3 regions of the Arthrobacter sp. Y3221087 genome follow, and region 1 is predicted to be linked to each of the others. Evidence: riboswitches for the same ligand, from Rfam matches in the RefSeq annotation. Region 1 holds a riboswitch; each other region holds the start of a gene.
The links. A riboswitch is a leader RNA that binds a small molecule or an ion and turns the genes downstream of it on or off. The one in region 1 is predicted to bind cyclic di-AMP.

Region 1 (6,160 bases):
TCCGACGCCGCCGATGCCGATTTCACGGATGATCCCGCCACGCAGCCGACGGCGAACGACGCCGGCAGAGAGTAACTGCTGAACGTTCCCCGGCTGGGATACACAAACGGCGCCGTCCGGGCGAAACCCGGGCGGCGCCGTCGTACTTAAGGAAAGGCTACTTGCGGAGCTCGCCCACCACGTAGTCGATGCTGGCCAGCAGCGCGGAGACGTCGTCAGGCTCGATGGCAACGAACGTGGCAATCCGGAGCTGGTTGCGGCCCAGCTTCCGGTACGGCTCCGTGTCCACGATGCCGTTGGCGCGCAGGACCTTGGCTACGACGGCGGCATCCACTGATTCGTCGAAGTCAATGGTGGCAATGACGTTCGAGCGCTCATCCGGGTTGGCGACAAAGGGGGTGGCGAACTCGGCGGCGTCGGCCCAGCTGTAGATGCGCCCTGCCGAGTCGGCTGTCCGGGCCGCGGCGAAGTCCAGCCCGCCGTTTGAGTTCAGCCACTGCACCTGGGCGTCCAATGTCACCAGGGTGGACAGGGACGGGGTGTTGTACGTCTGGTTGAGGCGTGAGTTGTCAATGGCGGTCTGCAGGTCCAGGAAATCGGGAATCCAGCGGCCGCTTGCCTTGACCCGTGCGGCGCGTTCCAGCGCAGCAGGGGAGAACAGGCCAAGCCACAGCCCGCCGTCGGAGGCAAAGTTCTTCTGCGGTGCAAAGTAGTAGACGTCGCTCTCAGCCACATCGACGTCCAGGCCGCCGGCTGCAGAGGTGGCATCCACCAGCACCAGTGCATCCTCATCCGCACCTGCCACCCGCTTGACCGGTGCGGACACGCCCGTGGAGGTCTCATTCTGCGGCCAGGCATACACGTCCACGCCGGCCTCTGCCTGCGCCACCGGCCGGGTGCCGGGCTCGGACTTGATGATGGAGGAGGCGTCCAGGAACGGTGCCTTGTTGGTGGCGGCCGCAAACTTGGAACCGAACTCACCGAAGGACAAATGCTGGGCCTTCTGCTCCACCAGGCCGAAGCTGGCAACATCCCAGAACGCCGTGGAACCGCCCACGCCCAGGACAACTTCATATCCTTCCGGGGCGCGGAAGAACTGGCTGAGGCCCTCGCGGACTGAACCGACGAGGTTCTTGACCGGAGCCTGCCGGTGCGAGGTGCCCAGGACGTTCTTCGATGCGGCGGACAGCGCATCAATCTGCTCCTGGCGGACTTTTGAAGGTCCGGCGCCGAACCGCCCGTCCTTGGGGAGGAGATCGGCAGGAATAGTGATGCTTGGTTCGCTCACGGGGGCTCCAATTTCGGCGTGGACGCGCTTAGGTCCGGACGGGTGGATGGTCGCTGGCGCGCAGTCGGCAATGACTGCATCGAAGGCCTTTCCCATTCTGCCTGAACAGCTGATTCGGCGGGAACCGGGACCGTCATAGTCCAGCCACTGAGACGGGTTGCCGGGCGGCTTCCAACTATTCGGACTAAGTCAAAATAGGCTAAGCTAGCCAACGGACTACGTCGCGGTGAACAGCGATACGGTGGGACAACGCAAGGTACTGCGCTCGAGGAGCTGAGCTGGATGACGGATCTGATCGACACTACGGAGATGTACCTTCGGACCATTCTGGAACTGGAAGAAGAGAACATCGTTGCCCTGCGGGCCCGTATCGCGGAACGCCTGCGCCACTCGGGTCCCACGGTGTCCCAGACCATCGGCAGGATGGAGCGCGACGGCCTGGTTGTGGTCTCCGGCGACCGGCACCTGGAGCTCACTGAAGTCGGCCGCAAGCGCGCCACCGAGGTCATGCGCAAGCATCGCCTGGCCGAGCGGCTCCTGGCCGACGTGATCGGGCTGGACTGGGCTTATGTGCACGACGAAGCCTGCCGCTGGGAGCACGTGATGAGCGAGCGGGTGGAGCGGCGCATCTACGAGATGCTGGACCATCCCACCGAATCGCCGTACGGCAATCCGATTCCGGGCCTTGCCGCACTTGGTGGCCAGCCCGCACTTGCCTCCAGCGATACGGTGACGAGCCTCCTGGAAGCCATGAAGTCCTACGGGCCTGCGTCGGAGGTCACGGTCAGCCGGCTGGCAGAGCCCATCCAGGTGGAGCCGGAACTGCTGTCCCAGCTCGATGAGGGAGGCATCCGCCCAGGCGCCGCGGTAACTCTTGAACGTGTGGGCGACTACATCTCGGTCCGCGTGCCCGGCATTGAAGGCGCTCTGGAACTCCCGCCGGAGGTTGCCGCGCACGTGTTCGTTCACGTTCGCTAGGAAGGCCGACCGCCCGGTGTGACGCCGGTAACGCCAAGATAACGGAATTGTTACCTAGGGCCTTAAGCCCCTATAGTTGAACCAAGCGTTGATACAAAAGCGTTACCTGATCCGGAGCCGAGCTCTGCCAGCGGATCAGGAGCACGAGTCACTAACTGGCAGAGGCGGGGGAACCACAAGCGGCAGCGGGGGACTGCCTTGGGGTGAAGTCCGTCAGCAGCAAGCCTCTTCCAGTGAAGGAATCCCTCAGCGGATATCTCTGTGCCGAAGCTTGCTTACGGCGGACCGGGTCTTTGCACTCTCTGACCCGAATCCGACAGCTAACTTCGCAGGCTTTCCAGAGAGGAATCCTTCTTGTCCATGCAGACCTCCAGGGGGCGCCGCCGCGCCGCTGGCCCCGCTTCGGCGCCGCGCGTCGCCGAAGTCATCCACACGGAGCGCCCCCGCGATCTCCACCGTGATGCGCGGCGCCGTCGGGGTCCGTTCCGGCAGATCACCGAGTTCGCCTCGGCGAGCGGCATCGGCCAGAAGGCCGGCATGGCACTCGCCGCCACCGGCCTGGTGCTCACCGTTACTGTTCCGGCCACCAGCCCAGTCATGGCCACCGGCGAGACGGGCATTGCGCCTGTTGCGGCCGCCGCCGTCACCCCGCAGCCCGCTATCTCCGCCGAAGCCGGAGCGCAGATCGACTTCAGCCGCTCGGCCGTAGTGACCCAGGCGGATCCAGACGGCAAGCTCAAGCAGCTCCTGAGCGCCCAGTCCGCCGGCGCTGTTTCCCGCGCCGCATCCACCGGAAGCCTGGGCGCCCCGCTGGCGTCGCTGACCACAGCCTCGCCCTTCGGTTACCGCGTCAGCCCCATCACGGGTGGATCCGGCGACTTCCACCGCGGGCAGGACTACGTTGCCCAGTGCGGGACCTCGGTTCTCGCGGCTGCCACCGGCACCGTGACGTTCGTCGGCTGGCACCAGTTCGGCGGCGGCAACCGCGTGGTGATCGACCACGGAAACGGCCTGGAGACCACGTACAACCACCTCTCGTCCTTCAATGTGACTGAGGGCCAGACGGTCTCGCGCGGCGAGGTTGTGGCACTGAGCGGAACCACCGGAGCCTCCACCGGATGCCACCTGCACTTTGAGGTGCAGGTCAACGGCGAAGTAGTGGATCCGACGGGCTGGCTCTAGTCAAATGATTGCCGACTCTCGAATTGCCGTGACCAGCCGTGACCTTAATGTGACATTCAGTCAAAACTCCTGTACCGTCTAACTCGCGTCAACTTTTCCGAAGTTGACGCTCTTGTGCGGATTGCCTAACTCTGCCACCGCTCAAGGTCCGTTCGCATTTCATCGTCTGGCAGGGGCGGGGGAACCAATTTTGGCCTTCTTCACGGAAGGCCTTGGGGTTAAGTCGCAAAGCTTCCTTGAAGCGGCGCGGCCGGGTGACTCCCATCCGAATCCGACAGCTCACCTCGCAGGCATTGGGAGAGGCTACCTTCGTGTCTTCACGCCATAATTCTGCGCGCCACCGTGCGCAACCGGTCCGTACCAACCCTTTGGACGCCGTGTCCAAGGCTGTTAGTGCCAACGCCGGGACAGTGGGTCGCCAGGCTGCTGTTGTTGCAGCCGCTTCCGGCCTTGTCCTTGCCATGGGGCTGCCGGCCACCGCGGACACCACCGCCGGTGTCTCCGCTTCCACCGAGTCGGGTTCCGCGCAGACAGCACTTGCAGTCACCGCAGCACCTACCGCCACCGTTTCCTTCGAGCGCCCGGTGGTCACCACCGTCGCCGCTCCCGTTGTTGAACGCGTGACCGTGCAGTCAACCTCCGACGACGAGGACGAGACCGCCACTTCCGCCGAGTCAACGGCGTCAACCGCGGCAGAAAAGGTTGTTGCGACCGCCGCTTCTGCGGCCACCACCGGACTCGCCGCCATCGCCTACACGGGCATTGGCAGCCCCTACGTCTGGGGTGGCACCAGCCCCACCTCCGGTTGGGATTGCTCGGGCTTCACCCAGTGGGTTTACGCCCAGGCCGGCATCAGCATCCCGCGCGTGAACGCATGGACCGCCATGACCCCCACCTCCACCCCCCAGCCGGGTGACCTGGTGATGCAGAACGGCGGTGCACACGTCGGCATCTACGTCGGCAACGGCATGATGATCAGCGCACTCAACCCCTCCCAGGGCACTCTGCTGCACTCCGTCGCCGCCACCGGCACCTCCTCCTTCTACACCCTCGCAGGCTAATAGTTCTTGGGGCTTCGGCCCCGGGAACTATTTCTTTGCCCGCACTTTTTCGCTAAACCACCATCCCCGTTCGGGGCGCGCCGACGTACCCCCAAGATGCCGGCGCGTCCAAAACTCTCGGGTTGCCCACAGGCCCCGAGGTAATCGAAAGAGAGAACTGATGACTACTCGTGCTACCGCACGGCACCGTGCCGAGGTCACCAAAACCAGCTCGATCGCCGTCATTGCCAAGGCTGTGGGCGACAACGCCGGCGGCGTAGGTCGCCAGGCCGCCGTGATCGCTGCGGCCTCCGGCCTGGTGCTGACCAGCGGCGTCGCCGCCAACGCCGCCGACGCCAATATCCAGCGTGACTCCGCTCCGGCGTCCGCCCTGGAAGTTGAATCGGCCATCGAAGCTCCCATCTCCGCTGCTTCCACCATCGCCATCACCTACGAGAAGCCTGCCGTGACCACCACGCCGGCGCCCGTGGTCGTGGAAGAGCCCGAGGTTGTGGTAGAGGAAGCCGCGCCGGCGGCCCCTGCCCCGGTTGCCCAGACCGCTCCCGCTCCGAAGGTCACCGCCAAGGTTTCTGCTGCGTCTGCTCCTGCCGCGCCGGCTTCCGCCAGCGGCAAGGCTGCAGCCATCCTGTCCGCCGCCTACGCCCAGCTGGGTGTCATGCAGGACTGCACCATGCTGGTGACCAACTCCCTGGCGGCCGTTGGCATCAACTTCCACGACTGGCCTGCAGGCTACCTGTCACTGGGCCGCACGGTGAGCGCTGCCGAAGCCCAGCCCGGCGACCTGATCTACTACGCTGATGGCGGCGCCGGCATGGCGCACATTGCTGTCTACGCAGGCAACGGCCAGGCGGTCCACGGCGGCTACAACGGCAACCAGACGGTGGTCTTCAGCGCCAACGTTGGCTCCGGCCCGGTTTTCATCCGCGTCAACTAGTCCCCGCGTCCCCGGCCGGCGCCCCCGACGGCCGGCGATGGAGGAAGGACCCCTGCCCACAAAGCAGGGGTCCTTTCCCTTTTAAGGGAAGCAGGCGGGGCCTGCGGCCGGTCCGTGCGGAGGGCTCCAGGAGATGGCCTGCCAGCGGACGGATCAAATGCCTTCCCGAGGGCGATTAGCTGATAGTGCGCTTCTGTGTTTACTCTTGTGGTGTCGATCCATAGCCCGGACATGCCGAGGGCAGCCGGCCCTCGTGCCCCTGACGGGTGCGGCCGTGAAGAGGTACGTGCATGCGCACTCTCGTTCTGAATGCTGGATATGAACCGCTGGCGGTTGTCACTTTCCGCCGGGCGCTGGTGCTTGTGCTCACGGGCAAGGCGAGCGTGGTGGCCGAAGGGGACGACCCCGTGGTAGGTCCACAGGAAATACTGGGCCGTCCCTCGGTGATCCTCCTCAACCGCTACATCCGCCCGCGCTACAACCAGGCCACCGCCGTCAGCCGGCGGGGTGTGCTGAGACGGGACGGGCACAAGTGTGCCTACTGCGGCAAGGCTGCGCACACGATCGACCATGTCCACCCAAAATCACGCGGCGGAGCCGACTCCTGGGAAAACCTGGTGGCTGCCTGCCTCCGCTGCAACAACGCCAAGGGTGACCATACGCCCGCGGAAATGGGCTGGAAGCTGCGCTTCGTTCCGGAGCCTCCGCGCGGCACCA
Region 2 (6,160 bases), on a different contig from region 1:
AGGCTTCCCGGCGCGGCTGTACCGCTTGTGCCGGGGGACCGGGAGAACCCCGCGAGGCTCGCCGGCGTCCTGCGCCACTGGCTGCGGGACCAGGCAACGAGGGACGAATGGCGATCGGCCGCGCTGGCGGCCCGGGACCGGCTGCCAGGGTGGGACCAGACGGCAAGAATCGCCCTGGAGGCGTTGCAGCCCGGCGAGGAGGCGGAGTAGGACTTCCCGCTACAGACGGCTGCGGTGTCCGGCGAAGAAATCACGGAGCAGTTCCGCGCATTCGGCTTCCCGCACGCCGGAGTAAACCTCCACCCAGTGGTTGAGCCGGCGCTCGCGGAGGACGTCGAACACCGATCCCGCGGCGCCCGCCTTCTCGTCCCAGGCACCGAAGACAACCCTGGGAATCCGGGCGAGGACGATAGCGCCGGCACACATGGCGCACGGTTCAAGGGTGACCACCAACGTGCAGTCGGACAACCGCCAGCCGTCGGCCTTCCCGCCGTCGCGGGCCGCAAGCTCGCGCAGCCGCTCCGCTGCCTGGCGGATGGCCACCACCTCGGCGTGTGCCGTGGGGTCCCCAAGCTCCTCCCGCTGGTTGCGTCCGGAACCCAGCACCGCGCCGTCGGGCCCCAGCACCACGGCGCCGATTGGCACATCCTCTGTTGCAAGGGCGCGGCGGGCCTCCGCAAGGGCAAGACCCATCCACGTGTCGTGTTTTCCAGTGGAGACCATGGCTCAATGATAGTTTCGAAGGATACCCTGAGCCCGTGACGACCAGCCCCGGGAGGCACAAATGAGCACCGTCCGTGACCGCGTGGACAGATGGTTCAAACCATATGCCGCCCTGTGGCTGACCCTGATCATCGGTGGAACCCTTGTGCTTGCCATGGCGCTGCTGGGCGCCGAGGTGTACTCGGACGTGGTGGATGAGGAAGGCCTGGCCAGCCTCGATATTCCTGCACTCGACTATTCGCAGTCACTGCGGAACCCCGAAACGGACGCCTTCGTCACCGCATTCACAAACATCGGTGGCGGGGTCGGGATGCCCATCCTCGCGAGCATCCTCACCGCCTGGCTCACGTTCCTGAGCCGGTCCTGGCGGCCGCTGATCCTGGTTGGCGGTGCAGCCGCGGTGTCCACCACGGCAACCACGATCGGCAAGCGCCTGGTGGGCCGGACCCGTCCCGAACATACGGAGGCCGTGCCACCGTATGAAACCACGCCGTCCTTTCCAAGTGGCCATACCCTGAACACCACCGTGGTGATCGGCGTGCTGCTCTATATCCTGTGCCTGCACTTCTTCAAGCTGTGGGTCCGCATCACCGCCATCACAACGGGCGTGATCTTCATCATCGCGATGGGATTGAGCCGGGTATACCTGGGGCACCACTGGCTCACGGACGTGATGGCCGGCTGGCTGCTGGGCCTCGCGTGGGTGCTGATGGTCATACTTGCCCACCGGCTGTTCCACATGATCAGGCGGCGGGAGCACGTGGGCCCGGCACCCGATTTCGAGCATCCAGTGGTGCGGGATGTGGTGGTTGATGCCCTGCATCACGACGGCCCCGGCGGGCACGGGAAGGACAACGCCGGGTGATAGTTTTGACGCATGCGAACTCTCGTTGTGGACCACCCGCTCGTCGCCCATAAGCTCACCGTCCTGAGGGACAAAAACACCCCGTCCCCGGTGTTCCGGCAGTTGACCGAAGAGCTGGTGACCCTCCTCGCCTACGAGGCGACCCGCGAAGTCCGCACCGAACCCGTCACCATTGAAACGCCCGTCAGCAGTACCGTGGGAACCGCATTCACCAAGCCCACCCCGCTGGTGGTACCCATCCTGCGCGCCGGCCTGGGCATGCTCGAGGGCATGACCAAGCTCGTCCCCACCGCCGAAGTGGGGTTCCTCGGCATGGCCCGGGATGAAGAAACCCTGGACATCATCACCTACGCCGAACGGCTTCCCGAAGACCTCACCGACCGCCAGATCTTCGTCCTGGACCCCATGCTCGCCACCGGCGGAACCCTGCGCGAGGCTATCAAGTTCTTGTTCAAGCGCGGCGCCTCGGACGTCACCTGCATCTGCCTGCTGGCCGCACCTGAGGGCCTCGCCAAGCTGGAAGAGGAACTCGCGGACGCCAACGTGACGATTGTCCTGGCATCCATCGACGAGAAGTTGAACGACAAGTCCTACATTGTTCCCGGGCTCGGGGACGCGGGCGACCGCCTGTACGGCATCGCCGGCTGAGGTTCAAGCCTTCCAAGACCATGGGCTCAGCCGTAGCCTGTGCCCATGGACTGGAAACTTGAACTCGTGTTTGTCCCTGTGTCCGATGTGGACCGTGCCAAGGATTTTTACGTCAACAAGGTTGGCTTCAACGCCGATTTCGACCAGCGCCCCACCGACTCCATCCGCTTCGTCCAGCTGACTCCGCCGGGCTCGGCCTGCTCCATCTGCATTGGTGAAGGACTTACGGACGCCCCTCCGGGGACCGGTTCCAACCTCCAGCTGGTGGTCAACGACATCGAAGCCGCGCACCGCCACCTCAAGGAGAACGGCGTGGACGTCAGCGACGTGGACGTGCAGGGCTGGGGCCACTTCGTCTACTTCGCCGATCCGGACGGCAACAGGTGGGCAGTGCAGTACATCCCGGGACGGGATTCTTAAGCCCAAAAATCCCCGGCCCTCACGCACGGACAGCGGAAGGGCCGGGGAAATTCAGCAGCGGCTTAGTACCAGTTGTTGGCGTAGTGGAAGTTCAGCGCGCCACAGGGGGACTGGTAGCGCTCCTTGATGTAGTTCAGGCCCCAGTTGATCTGTGTGCGGTAGTTGGTGAGGTAGTCCGCACCGGCGCTGGCCATCTTCTCGGCGGGCAGGGACTGGACGATGCCGTAGGCACCGCTGCTGGGGTTGGTGGCCGTGGTGGTCCAGTCGGATTCCTTGGTCCAGAGCGTCACCAGGCACTGCATCTGGTCCTGGGCCCAGCCGTAGGAACCAAGCTGGCCGGCGGCGTAGGCCTGCGCGCCTGCCGGGTCATTGACCGCGACGACGGGAGCCGGCTCGGGTGCAGGTGCCGGAGCGGGCTCCGGTGCGGGTGCGGGCTCGGGTGCCGGAGCAGGCTCAGCCGCGGGGACGGGCTCCGGCGCGGGTGCGGGGGCCGGCTCGGCGGCCTGGGGAACAACGTTGATTTCGGCGGGGGCGGGAGACTCGGCCGGGTTGGACCGGATCTCGCTCTTCTCGATGCTCATCTGCGAATCGGAGTCCGCCGCCGTGGTGCTTGTGGTGGACGCCGCGGGAATAAAAGCATTCGTCGCCTGGCCGGCGGCGCCGAGGCCTACCAGCAGCGCACCGGACGTTACGAGGACCGCGGCACGCTTGCCGAGGGTGAACTTCTTGCCTTCCGGACGCTGGAAATCGCTGTCGGAACCCTGTTTCGGGCGCGGTTTAGCCGGGAATGTAAACATGATGAATCGCCTCTCACACCTGCGGAGTTAGCTGTCGGGTTCGGATGAGGGCATCCGGCCGCACGGAAATATCACGTGCTGGCTTAACCCCAAGGGCAAATCAATGCCCGGGACGGTGGGTCCCCCGCCTCTGCCTTCGATCAAGCGGAATCCGGGAAGTGGCAGAGCTTGGCGTCATCCGGATATACGGCCCGAACGGGAACCGTACCCAATCGACGCTACAGGAGTTCAGCGCTTAAGTCACATTTAGGTAACGGACATCACGATGACGGCGCGTCGACTTGTGCCAGTCGGCGCACAAGTGCAGGTGGAGGGCCATGCGTCTGGCCCGGCTGTGATGCGGCCGTGACCTTCCCTTCGTGGGCCTGGCTATTCATTGCGTTGGAAAAGTCCCGTCCGCTGGTTCCCTCCGCGGCCGAGGCCTGGCCTCTTCACCCAAACGGGGCGGTCCTGGGCGGCGTCCATCGCGATGAGTAACAGCGCCTGGACCTCCGGTGTGGACGGGCGGAGCCTGCGCGGCAGTTCAAGCCGTCGAACTTGGGAGCATCGCATCCAGTGGTCACAGTCCAGTCGACCGTACATACGGCGCTCGCGGCCGGGAGGTATTCGGCCCGGACGCGTGGGCCAGGTGCAGGGAGCGGAGTTGATCCTGGGCCTGCGGGACGATAAACGCGGGCTTGCGGGAAAATTTCTTCCCTGCTCCGCGCGCCGCTGGACACGCGCCGGGGCAGTAGGGGGCGATTTTGGCAATTCGCACTCACTTGAATAAAAAACTTCGCGGAGTCGCCTTTCGCGAAGAATATTCTGCCAACAGCCCTATTCGTGGCGGCAAATCGGATAACGAATGTTATTCTTTGGCTTCCGCCAGAATCGTGATCTGCGCCACAATAGAGCATTTCGTCTCACAATGCGGACGATTCGATCCATTGTTACTTGCAAGTTGCCATTGTTACGCTGCACACTTCCAATGTGAACAAGAACTCAACAGCACCTGCAGCCGCAGAATATTGGCCCAGCACATCAGCTGCTGCCGACATGCGCTGTTGTCGAATGCACGCCTGACCTTCTCCACCCATCGAAGTTCTTAGGCATTCGCCCCCCAGCCCAGCGTCGGGCGCCCCTCCCCAGTTCGCATTGCGGGGAAACCCAGCATTCGAGCCGCGATGGCGGCCATTCACATTGAGGTAAGCAATCCCATGTCTGTTGCATCCGGATACGTCCACATCTCTGTCCGTAACGCCGCCAAGGCAGGCCAGCCCTCCGGCCTCCGCCCCGGATTTGGCCCGCGCCCGTCAATTTCGCCGTCTTCCGGAAGCAGCTTTCCCGCCCAGGGCTACGCGCCGCAGGGCTACAACCCCAACTCCTACGGGCAGCTCCGCGCCGTTCCCACGGCTGACTCCGCTCCCGTAACGGCACCCACGCCCGTGGTGGCAGGACCCAACGCCGTCCGCCCGGTGGCCAATGACAATGTTGCCCGCGGGTTCGTCCTGTACATGGGCATCGACGAGGAAACCGCTGCAGCTGCCGGCACCTCCATCGCCAAGCTTGCGCAGGAAATCCGCGCCTACGCCCAGTCCCTGGTAACCGGCGCCGAAAGCTACGCAGCCGTTGCCGTTGCCCCGGCCGGCACCCCCGGTTCCGCGCTCGACGTCGTCCGTTCCACCTTCGGCGACCCCACCGTGAACTCCCGCCAGCGCTCCGAGACGCCCCGTCCGCAGCAGCCGCAGGAGCCGCGCCCGTCCGGCGTGCTGATCGACCTTGCCCGCCGCGAAGTCCACCTCGACGGCGAATCGCTCAACCTGACGTTCAAGGAGTTCGAGCTCCTCAACTACCTGGTGGAGAACGGCACCCGCACCGTGGGCCGCGACGAACTGCTCGAAGGCCTGTGGCGGAACGCCGAGGAAGTGCCCAACGAGCGCACCATCGACGTCCACATCCGCCGCCTCCGCTCCAAGCTGGGCCGCCTCGCCAACACGGTCCGCACCGTCCGCGGACAGGGCTACCGCTTCTACGAGCACCCGGAAGTAGTGGTCTGGGCCGCTCCTGAATACTCGATCTGACCCAGGTCTTCCAACCAGCACCCGTCCCGTTTGGGGCGGGTGCTTGTTCGTTAAGCTTGGGGCATGAGTGAGCACCATCTTCGCCGCCTTGTGATCATGCGCCATGCCAAGGCGGACTGGCCCGGCGGTGTGCCCGACCACGAGCGGCCGCTGGAGGAGCGCGGCCACCGGGAGGCGCCGCTGGCCGGGCGCTGGCTGCTCAAGCACAACATCGTCCCGGACTTCATCCTCTGCTCCAGCGCCCTGCGCACGCGCCAGACCTGCACCTGGGTGTGCTCGGAACTGGGGGACAAGGCACCCACGCCGAAGCTGGAGGACGGCCTGTATGCCGCCTCCGCCCTCCGCATGCTCTCTGTCATCAACCACGTGCCGGATACCGTGACAACGCTCATGCTGATTTCCCACCTGCCGGGCGTGCAGGACCTGGCCATGCACCTCGCCTCCCGCGATTCCGACCACGACGCCTATATGGACGCGGCCACCCGTTTCCCCACCAGCGCACTCACCGTACTGGAGACGGAAAAGCCCTGGGCGGAGCTGGACGGGCAGGATGCCAGGATCACCAAGTTCAAGGTGCCCCGCGCCCATTAGCCCCGGTTCCGGCGGGTGGTTCTGGCAGAGTAGGGAGCGTGAATCTCCGGGACTCC
Region 3 (6,160 bases), on a different contig from region 1:
ACACCTTTTGCGCGTGCAGGTGACGGGCGTGCCGTCGTCGGGCCCATGCTCCGGGAATACCTCGTCAGTGAGGCAATGCACGCGCTGGGGATTCCCACCACCAGGTCTCTCGCCGTCGTCGGCACCGGACGCCTGGTGCGCCGGGACGAGATGCTGCCCGGGGCAGTCCTGGCCCGGGTGGCCAGCAGCCACCTGCGGGTGGGGAGTTTCCAGTATGCGCGGGCCACGGACAACCTCGAGCTGCTGCGCCGCCTGGCGGACCACGCCATCAGCCGGCATTACCCCGCCGCCGCTAAAGCTGAGAATCCGTATCTTGCGCTTTTCCGGGCGGTGGTGTCGGCCCAGGCCGCGCTGGTGGCGCAATGGATGCTGGTGGGCTTCGTCCACGGCGTGATGAACACGGACAACATGACCATTTCCGGCGAGACCATCGACTACGGGCCCTGTGCGTTCATGGACGATTTCAATCCCGCCGCCGTCTACAGCTCCATTGACGTGGGCGGGCGGTACGCCTACGCCAACCAGCCTGTTATTGCCGAATGGAACCTGGCGCGCCTCGCCGAGTCGATCCTTCCGCTGATCAACGAGGATCAGGAGCAGGCCGTCGCTCCCGCCGTGGAGGCGCTGGGCGAATTCCGCAGGCAGTACAGCGATGCTTGGTTCGACGGGATGAGGACCAAGCTGGGCCTGCCCGGCAGCCCCGCGGGAAGCCCTGAGGCCGAAGCGGCATCCGAACTGGTGGACGGGGTGGTTGCGATCCTGAAGGACGGCCCGGTGGACTACACGCGGTTCTTCCGCAACCTGGGCGAAGCAGCGCGTGGAAATGACAGGCCTGTCCGGGGCATGGTCATGGACCTGGCAGCATTCGACGCCTGGGCCGGGCGCTGGCGGTCCATGAAGCCGGATGCGGACCGGATGGACCGGGTGAATCCTGTGTACATTCCGCGCAACCATCTGGTGGAAGAGGCTCTCGCTGCGGCCACCGGCGGCGACCTGGAGCCGCTTACCAGGCTCCTTGAAGCAGTGGGCGCCCCTTACGAAGAGCGACCCGGGCTGGAACGTTACGCCGAAGGCGCGCCGGAAGACTTCGGCAAGTACATGACGTTCTGCGGCACGTGACAGGCTGAGCCGCAAAGTGGCGGCGGGGCCCCGGTGGCAACACGTTAAATACGACAAGGGCGGCAGCCGGGTCTTCCCGGCTGCCGCCCTTCTGTGCGCAGCTCTTGGTGCGGCTGCTTCAGTTGCGCGGGGTAACTACGCTACCCGGACGAAGGAAGCTCCGCCGAGCCAGCTGATGGAGTGGACTTCGGTCTTGTAGCCGTCCACGCCGCCGCTGACAACCTGGCCGTCGCCGGCGTAGACGCCCACGTGGCCTGCAGTGATCACCAGGTCGCCGGGGGCGGGGGTGCCCACGGTGGTGCCGTACTGGTAGAACTGGCCGGGAGCCAGGTCACCGACGGACTTGCCGACGGAGCGGAGGGCCTTCTCCACCATGGCGGTGCAGTCCTGCTGCACGCCCAGCTGGCCGTAGGCGGAAGCCAGGATGGCTGCACCGGTGCCGGTGCCGGTCGCGGCAGGTGCGGGAGCCGGGGCCGGAGCCGGGGCAACGGCCGCGGAGGCATAGTTCACGGTGGAGCCGGTGTTCGCCAGGGCAGGTGCGGCCGGGGCAGGAGCAGCGGCAGGTGCCACGTAGCCGGCGCCCGGAATGGTGATCTGGTCACCGGGGTAGATGATGGTGGAGATGTCCAGGCCGTTGGCGGCCAGCACATCGTTCAGGCTGACGCCGTGAGCGGCCGAGATGGCGCCCAGGGTGTCTCCGGAAACCACGGTGTAGACGTTGCCGGCGGCAGGGACTGCGGCAGCGGGGGCAGCCACTGCGGCTGCCGGAGCGCTGTACGCCTGGACGCTAGCGGTTTCGGTGGTATCCGGGCCGGTCACGCCTGCATGGGCGGGAGCTCCAACACCGAACGCAATGCCGGACGCAGCGGCAACTGCGAGCACCGGACGGCTGAGCGTCCGTGCCTGGGACTTTGCGGAAGCAGCCAAGCCCTGGAGCGCGATTGAGCGGGCCGGAGTCGCGCGGTGACGGGCGGTAGGGAAATTTTTTGACACGTGTGATCGCCTCTCCCATGCCTGCGGGGTGAGCTGTCGGGTTCGGGTTGGAGATACCCGGCCGAAGGCAACCGCCCACAATGGACGGAGGCGCTATCGACTTAACCCCAAGGCCGTAACGGCCGTGGAAACTTGGTTCCCCCGTCCCTGCCAGCTGGAAAGCGGTTGAATCCCGGGTCAGTGGCAGGGCTCGGCATACTGATGGGAATGTCCCGTTTGGGAGGGACACCTGAAGACCATAACCCGACCGCGGAGCAATTGTCACGTTTGGGTAACATACGAGGCGCTTCTATCGTATTAAGCAATCGTATGGAGGTACTAGCACACCTTTCTGACCTCGCGTGATATTTGGCAGCTGGCGTGGCTTGTTATTCATGTCACAAATCTATAAAGGTAGCGGGGGGAGGCTGTCCAACCCTCAACCTCGTGTTGAAACCCGCTAAGCTTCGGAGCTATGCGCCTGACCGGAAGCATGTTCAAGCCCCCGTTGCTGGCAGGGCTGCTGGCACTTGCCCTCGCCGGCCCCGCTGCCGTGCTTCCGGCGGCCGCGGATGAGCCTCCGCCGGGCGGGTACCCATCGTGGGAAGACGTTCAGAAGGCGCAGCAGTCTGAAGCCCGGAAGGCGGCCGAGATCGAGAACATCACGGGCCTGCTTCAAGGCCTGCGGTCCGAGTCCGAAGCGCTCGGGACGGCCGCCGTGGCCTCCGCAGCCGACTATGCACTGGCGGATGCCGCCCTGCAGGCCGCAACGGCCAGGGTGGATGCCCTCGCAGGCCGGGCTGCCCAGGCGGACGCGGAGTTGCAGCGGCATCAACAGGCCGTTGGTGCGCTGGCCGCCAGATCGTACAAGACCGGCGGAACCACCATGGGATTCTTTGTGGCACTGGAAGCTCTGGAGAACAACAGCATCCACGGGCTCAACGTCGTTGAGGTGGTGGGAGCCAAGACCGCGGATTTGGTCAGCCGGGCGGAGGCCGCCGGCAAAGCCACCGCTGCGCTGGGGGAGCAGGAAAAGACCGCCAGGGCGGAGCGCGAACGCCTGTCCGGAGAGGCGAAGGCCAAGCTGGACACTGCCCGTTCCGCCCAGGACGCGGTGGCCCGCCAGGTCGCCGAAGAGCAGCGGCGCAGCGGAGAGCTGACCGCGCAGCTGGCGTCCCTCAAGGGCACGACGGCGGCGCTCGAGGGCGAATACCGGCAAGGCCAGGCGGCGCTTGCAGCCTATGAGGCGGCCCAGGCTGCTAAACGAGCCGCTGCCGAGGAGCAGGCCCGCCGGCAGGCAGCTGCAGATGCTGCTCCTGCCGGTGCTCAAAGACCTCCCGCTCCGGCAAACCCGGTCCCGGCAGCGCCGGTGCCAGCGAATCCCGCGCCGCTAAATCCGGCCCCGGTAAATCCTGCTCCCGTGAACCCGGCGCCGGCGAACCCCGCCCCTCTTGCCCCGGCGCCTGCGATCCCCGGCCCGCCCGCCGTCGTCGTGCCCTCCGTTCCAGGCGGCTCCGTCAACGATCCCGCTGCGGCCAAGAGCTACGCCTCCGGCCGCCTTGCAGCCTACGGCTGGGGCCAGGACCAGTTCCTGTGCCTCGCCCAGCTCTGGACCAAGGAATCAAACTGGCTGACCACCGCCACCAACCCCTACTCCGGGGCCTATGGGATTCCGCAGGCCCTGCCGCCCGGCAAGCTGGGAAGCGCCGGCAGCGACTGGCTTACCAGCTACCGTACGCAGATCGAGTGGGGGCTCGGGTATATCCGGGACCGCTACCGTACACCCTGCGCGGCGTGGGACCATTCCGTAGCCAGGAACTGGTACTGAGAGGCGCGCTAGGCTTTCTCCATGCCAGATTTTGAGCGGTTCCGGGTGCTGCTCGAGGAGGAGCGGAAGCGGAAGGCTGCGCTGCTTCCGGACCTTCGCGCGGACATCGCCTCGGCCAGTTCGGCCCGGCTCAATTCAAACGTCGACGACGAACACGATCCCGAGGGCGCCACGATCGCTTTCGAGCTGTCCCAGGCGGCCGCACTCCTGAAGCAGAGCGCCGCCGGCCTGGACCAGGTGGAGGCCGCCCTCGCCCGGCTGGACGCCGGAACCTATGGCACCTGCGCCGTCTGCGGCGAAGCCATTGCCGAGGGCAGGCTGGAAGCCCGGCCATGGACCGCGTTCTGCATCAACCACGCCGCGGCAGGCCGGCAGTGACGGCGGGGCCGGACATTGTTGCCGCGGCGGCGGAATTCATCGACCGTACACTGCAGAACGAGGGCTCCTGGTACCGCGCGGACGACGTCGCCACCCGGCTGGGCGGGGTCCTCGCCTCTTACGGAGCCTCCATAGGCGCTGTCCGGGGAACCGTCCGTGATGCGCGGCGGAAATTCAAAGCCCTGGACCACGATGCCGCCGTCCAGCTGGCCTCAGTCCTCTGGGGCCGGCCTAAACCTGGCGCAAGGCCGGTCTTCGAGCGGCGGCTGGCTGCCGTGGTGCTGCTCCAAGCCAAGTCCGGATGGCTGCGCCACTCGGACCTGACCCGGATCGAAGGGTTCCTCCGCTCCGCCTCCACAGCGGAACTGGAGGGCCCCCTCGTGGCCGATGTGGTGGCGCCGCTGCTTGCCGGGCTGCCGGAGCGCGATAGGCAGCGCGCCGATGTGGTGCTGGCGCGGTGGGCCCAGGACCCGCACACCAGCCTGCGCCAGGCTGCAGCAGTACTTGGGCAGCCGCCAGGCGCCGGCTTCCCGCCCGGTCCCAACACCCCCCGACAAGGAGACACCCATGAACGATCCCTATGACCTTGAACGCTTCGTCGCTGCACAGGACAGCGGCGGGACATATGAGCAGGCCTTGTCCGAACTGCAGCTGGGCAGCAAGAGCGGCCACTGGATGTGGTTCATCTTTCCGCAGATCGCCGGGCTGGGGCAGAGCGCCACCTCGCGGAAGTATGCCATCAGGTCACTGGACGAGGCCCGGGGATACCTCGAGCACGACGTGCTGGGCCCGCGCCTGCTGGAGTGCGCACAGGCGCTGACCAACCACGCCGGGCGCACGGCCGAGGATATTCTGGGCGGCATTGACGCCCGCAAGCTGCAGTCGTCCATGACGCTGTTCCTCCGCGCGGCGCCCGGCGAAACTGTGCTCAAGACCGTTCTTGCACAGTTCTTCGACGGCCAGCCCGACGAAGCCACCGATGAGCTGCTCGCCGGGCAGGACCAGGCATAAGAACTATGGGGTGGGGCTGCCGCCGTTGACGTTCAGCGTCTCGCCCAGCACGAAACTGGACTCGGGCGAGGCCAGGAAAACGTAGGCCGGCGCGAGTTCTGCGGGCTGGCCGGCGCGGCCCAAGGGAGTGGACTGCCCGAACTCCGGCAGGTCCTCCTTGGGCTGGCCGCTGCTGACCTGCAACGGAGTCCAGATGGGTCCCGGCGCAACGGCATTGACACGGATCCCCTTGGGAGCGAGCTGCTGGGCCAGGCCTTTGGTGAAGTTGTTGATGCTGGCCTTGGTGGTGGCGTAGTCCACCAGCGTCGGGGAGGGGTTGTAGGCCTGCACCGAGGTGGTGTTGATGATGGTGGACCCCGCGGGCATGTGCGGAAGGGCTGCCTTGGTCAGCCAGAACATGGCGTAGACATTGGTCTTCAGGGTGTGGTCGAACTGCTCGTCCGTGATGTCCGTGAGGTCCTCCTGGGCCACCTGCTTTCCGGCGTTGTTGACCAGGATGTCCACACCGCCCAGGACGGCCACGGCGGTATCCACCACGTCCCGGCACACAGAAGGGTCCTTGAGGTCCCCGGGAACCTTCACGGCTTTGCGTCCCGCGGCTTCGATAATGCCCGCAATCCTGGCAGCGTCCTCCTCCTCCTGCGGCAGATAGGACATGACGACGTCGGCCCCCTCCCTGGCGAACGCGATGGCCGCGGCGGCACCGATGCCCGAATCCGCACCGGTGACGATTGCCTTCCGGCCTTCCAGCCGCCCCGTTCCGCGGTAGGTTTCCTCCCCCAGGTCCGCTTTGGGCATCAGCTCCGCGTCCAGCCCGGGCTCTGGCTGGTGCTGCTCTGGCGGGGAAATGTG

Region 2: linked by a shared signal. The riboswitch ahead of AC5RUO_RS13880 (aggregation-promoting factor C-terminal-like domain-containing protein) and the one ahead of AC5RUO_RS17430 (M23 family metallopeptidase) in region 1 are both predicted to bind cyclic di-AMP.
Region 3: linked by a shared signal. The riboswitch ahead of AC5RUO_RS08010 (LysM peptidoglycan-binding domain-containing protein) and the one ahead of AC5RUO_RS17430 (M23 family metallopeptidase) in region 1 are both predicted to bind cyclic di-AMP.

The regions. Positions count from the first base shown of each region.
Region 1 is NZ_JBNHFE010000007.1:121,792-127,951, reverse strand. It holds gene AC5RUO_RS17445 (DUF3027 domain-containing protein) at 1-75, shown strand, start outside; gene serC (phosphoserine transaminase) at 158-1,288, opposite strand; gene AC5RUO_RS17435 (iron-dependent transcriptional repressor DtxR) at 1,571-2,266, shown strand; cyclic di-AMP (ydaO/yuaA leader) riboswitch at 2,397-2,616, shown strand; gene AC5RUO_RS17430 (M23 family metallopeptidase) at 2,627-3,448, shown strand; cyclic di-AMP (ydaO/yuaA leader) riboswitch at 3,577-3,755, shown strand; gene AC5RUO_RS17425 (C40 family peptidase) at 3,826-4,509, shown strand; gene AC5RUO_RS17420 (NlpC/P60 family protein) at 4,670-5,443, shown strand; gene AC5RUO_RS17415 (HNH endonuclease) at 5,734-6,160, shown strand, end outside.
Region 2 is NZ_JBNHFE010000004.1:81,664-87,823, reverse strand. It holds gene AC5RUO_RS13905 (glycosyltransferase family 4 protein) at 1-210, shown strand, start outside; gene tadA (tRNA adenosine(34) deaminase TadA) at 220-723, opposite strand; gene AC5RUO_RS13895 (phosphatase PAP2 family protein) at 785-1,588, shown strand; gene upp (uracil phosphoribosyltransferase) at 1,601-2,236, shown strand; gene AC5RUO_RS13885 (glyoxalase superfamily protein) at 2,282-2,656, shown strand; gene AC5RUO_RS13880 (aggregation-promoting factor C-terminal-like domain-containing protein) at 2,719-3,453, opposite strand; cyclic di-AMP (ydaO/yuaA leader) riboswitch at 3,459-3,618, opposite strand; gene AC5RUO_RS13875 (winged helix-turn-helix domain-containing protein) at 4,650-5,513, shown strand; gene AC5RUO_RS13870 (SixA phosphatase family protein) at 5,577-6,104, shown strand; gene AC5RUO_RS13865 (EamA family transporter) at 6,143-6,160, shown strand, end outside.
Region 3 is NZ_JBNHFE010000001.1:1,678,945-1,685,104, forward strand. It holds gene AC5RUO_RS08005 (protein adenylyltransferase SelO) at 1-1,119, shown strand, start outside; gene AC5RUO_RS08010 (LysM peptidoglycan-binding domain-containing protein) at 1,255-2,112, opposite strand; cyclic di-AMP (ydaO/yuaA leader) riboswitch at 2,116-2,286, opposite strand; gene AC5RUO_RS08015 (aggregation-promoting factor C-terminal-like domain-containing protein) at 2,567-3,919, shown strand; gene AC5RUO_RS08020 (TraR/DksA family transcriptional regulator) at 3,941-4,297, shown strand; gene AC5RUO_RS08025 (DNA alkylation repair protein) at 4,294-4,881, shown strand; gene AC5RUO_RS08030 (DUF1810 domain-containing protein) at 4,865-5,308, shown strand; gene AC5RUO_RS08035 (glucose 1-dehydrogenase) at 5,312-6,160, opposite strand, start outside.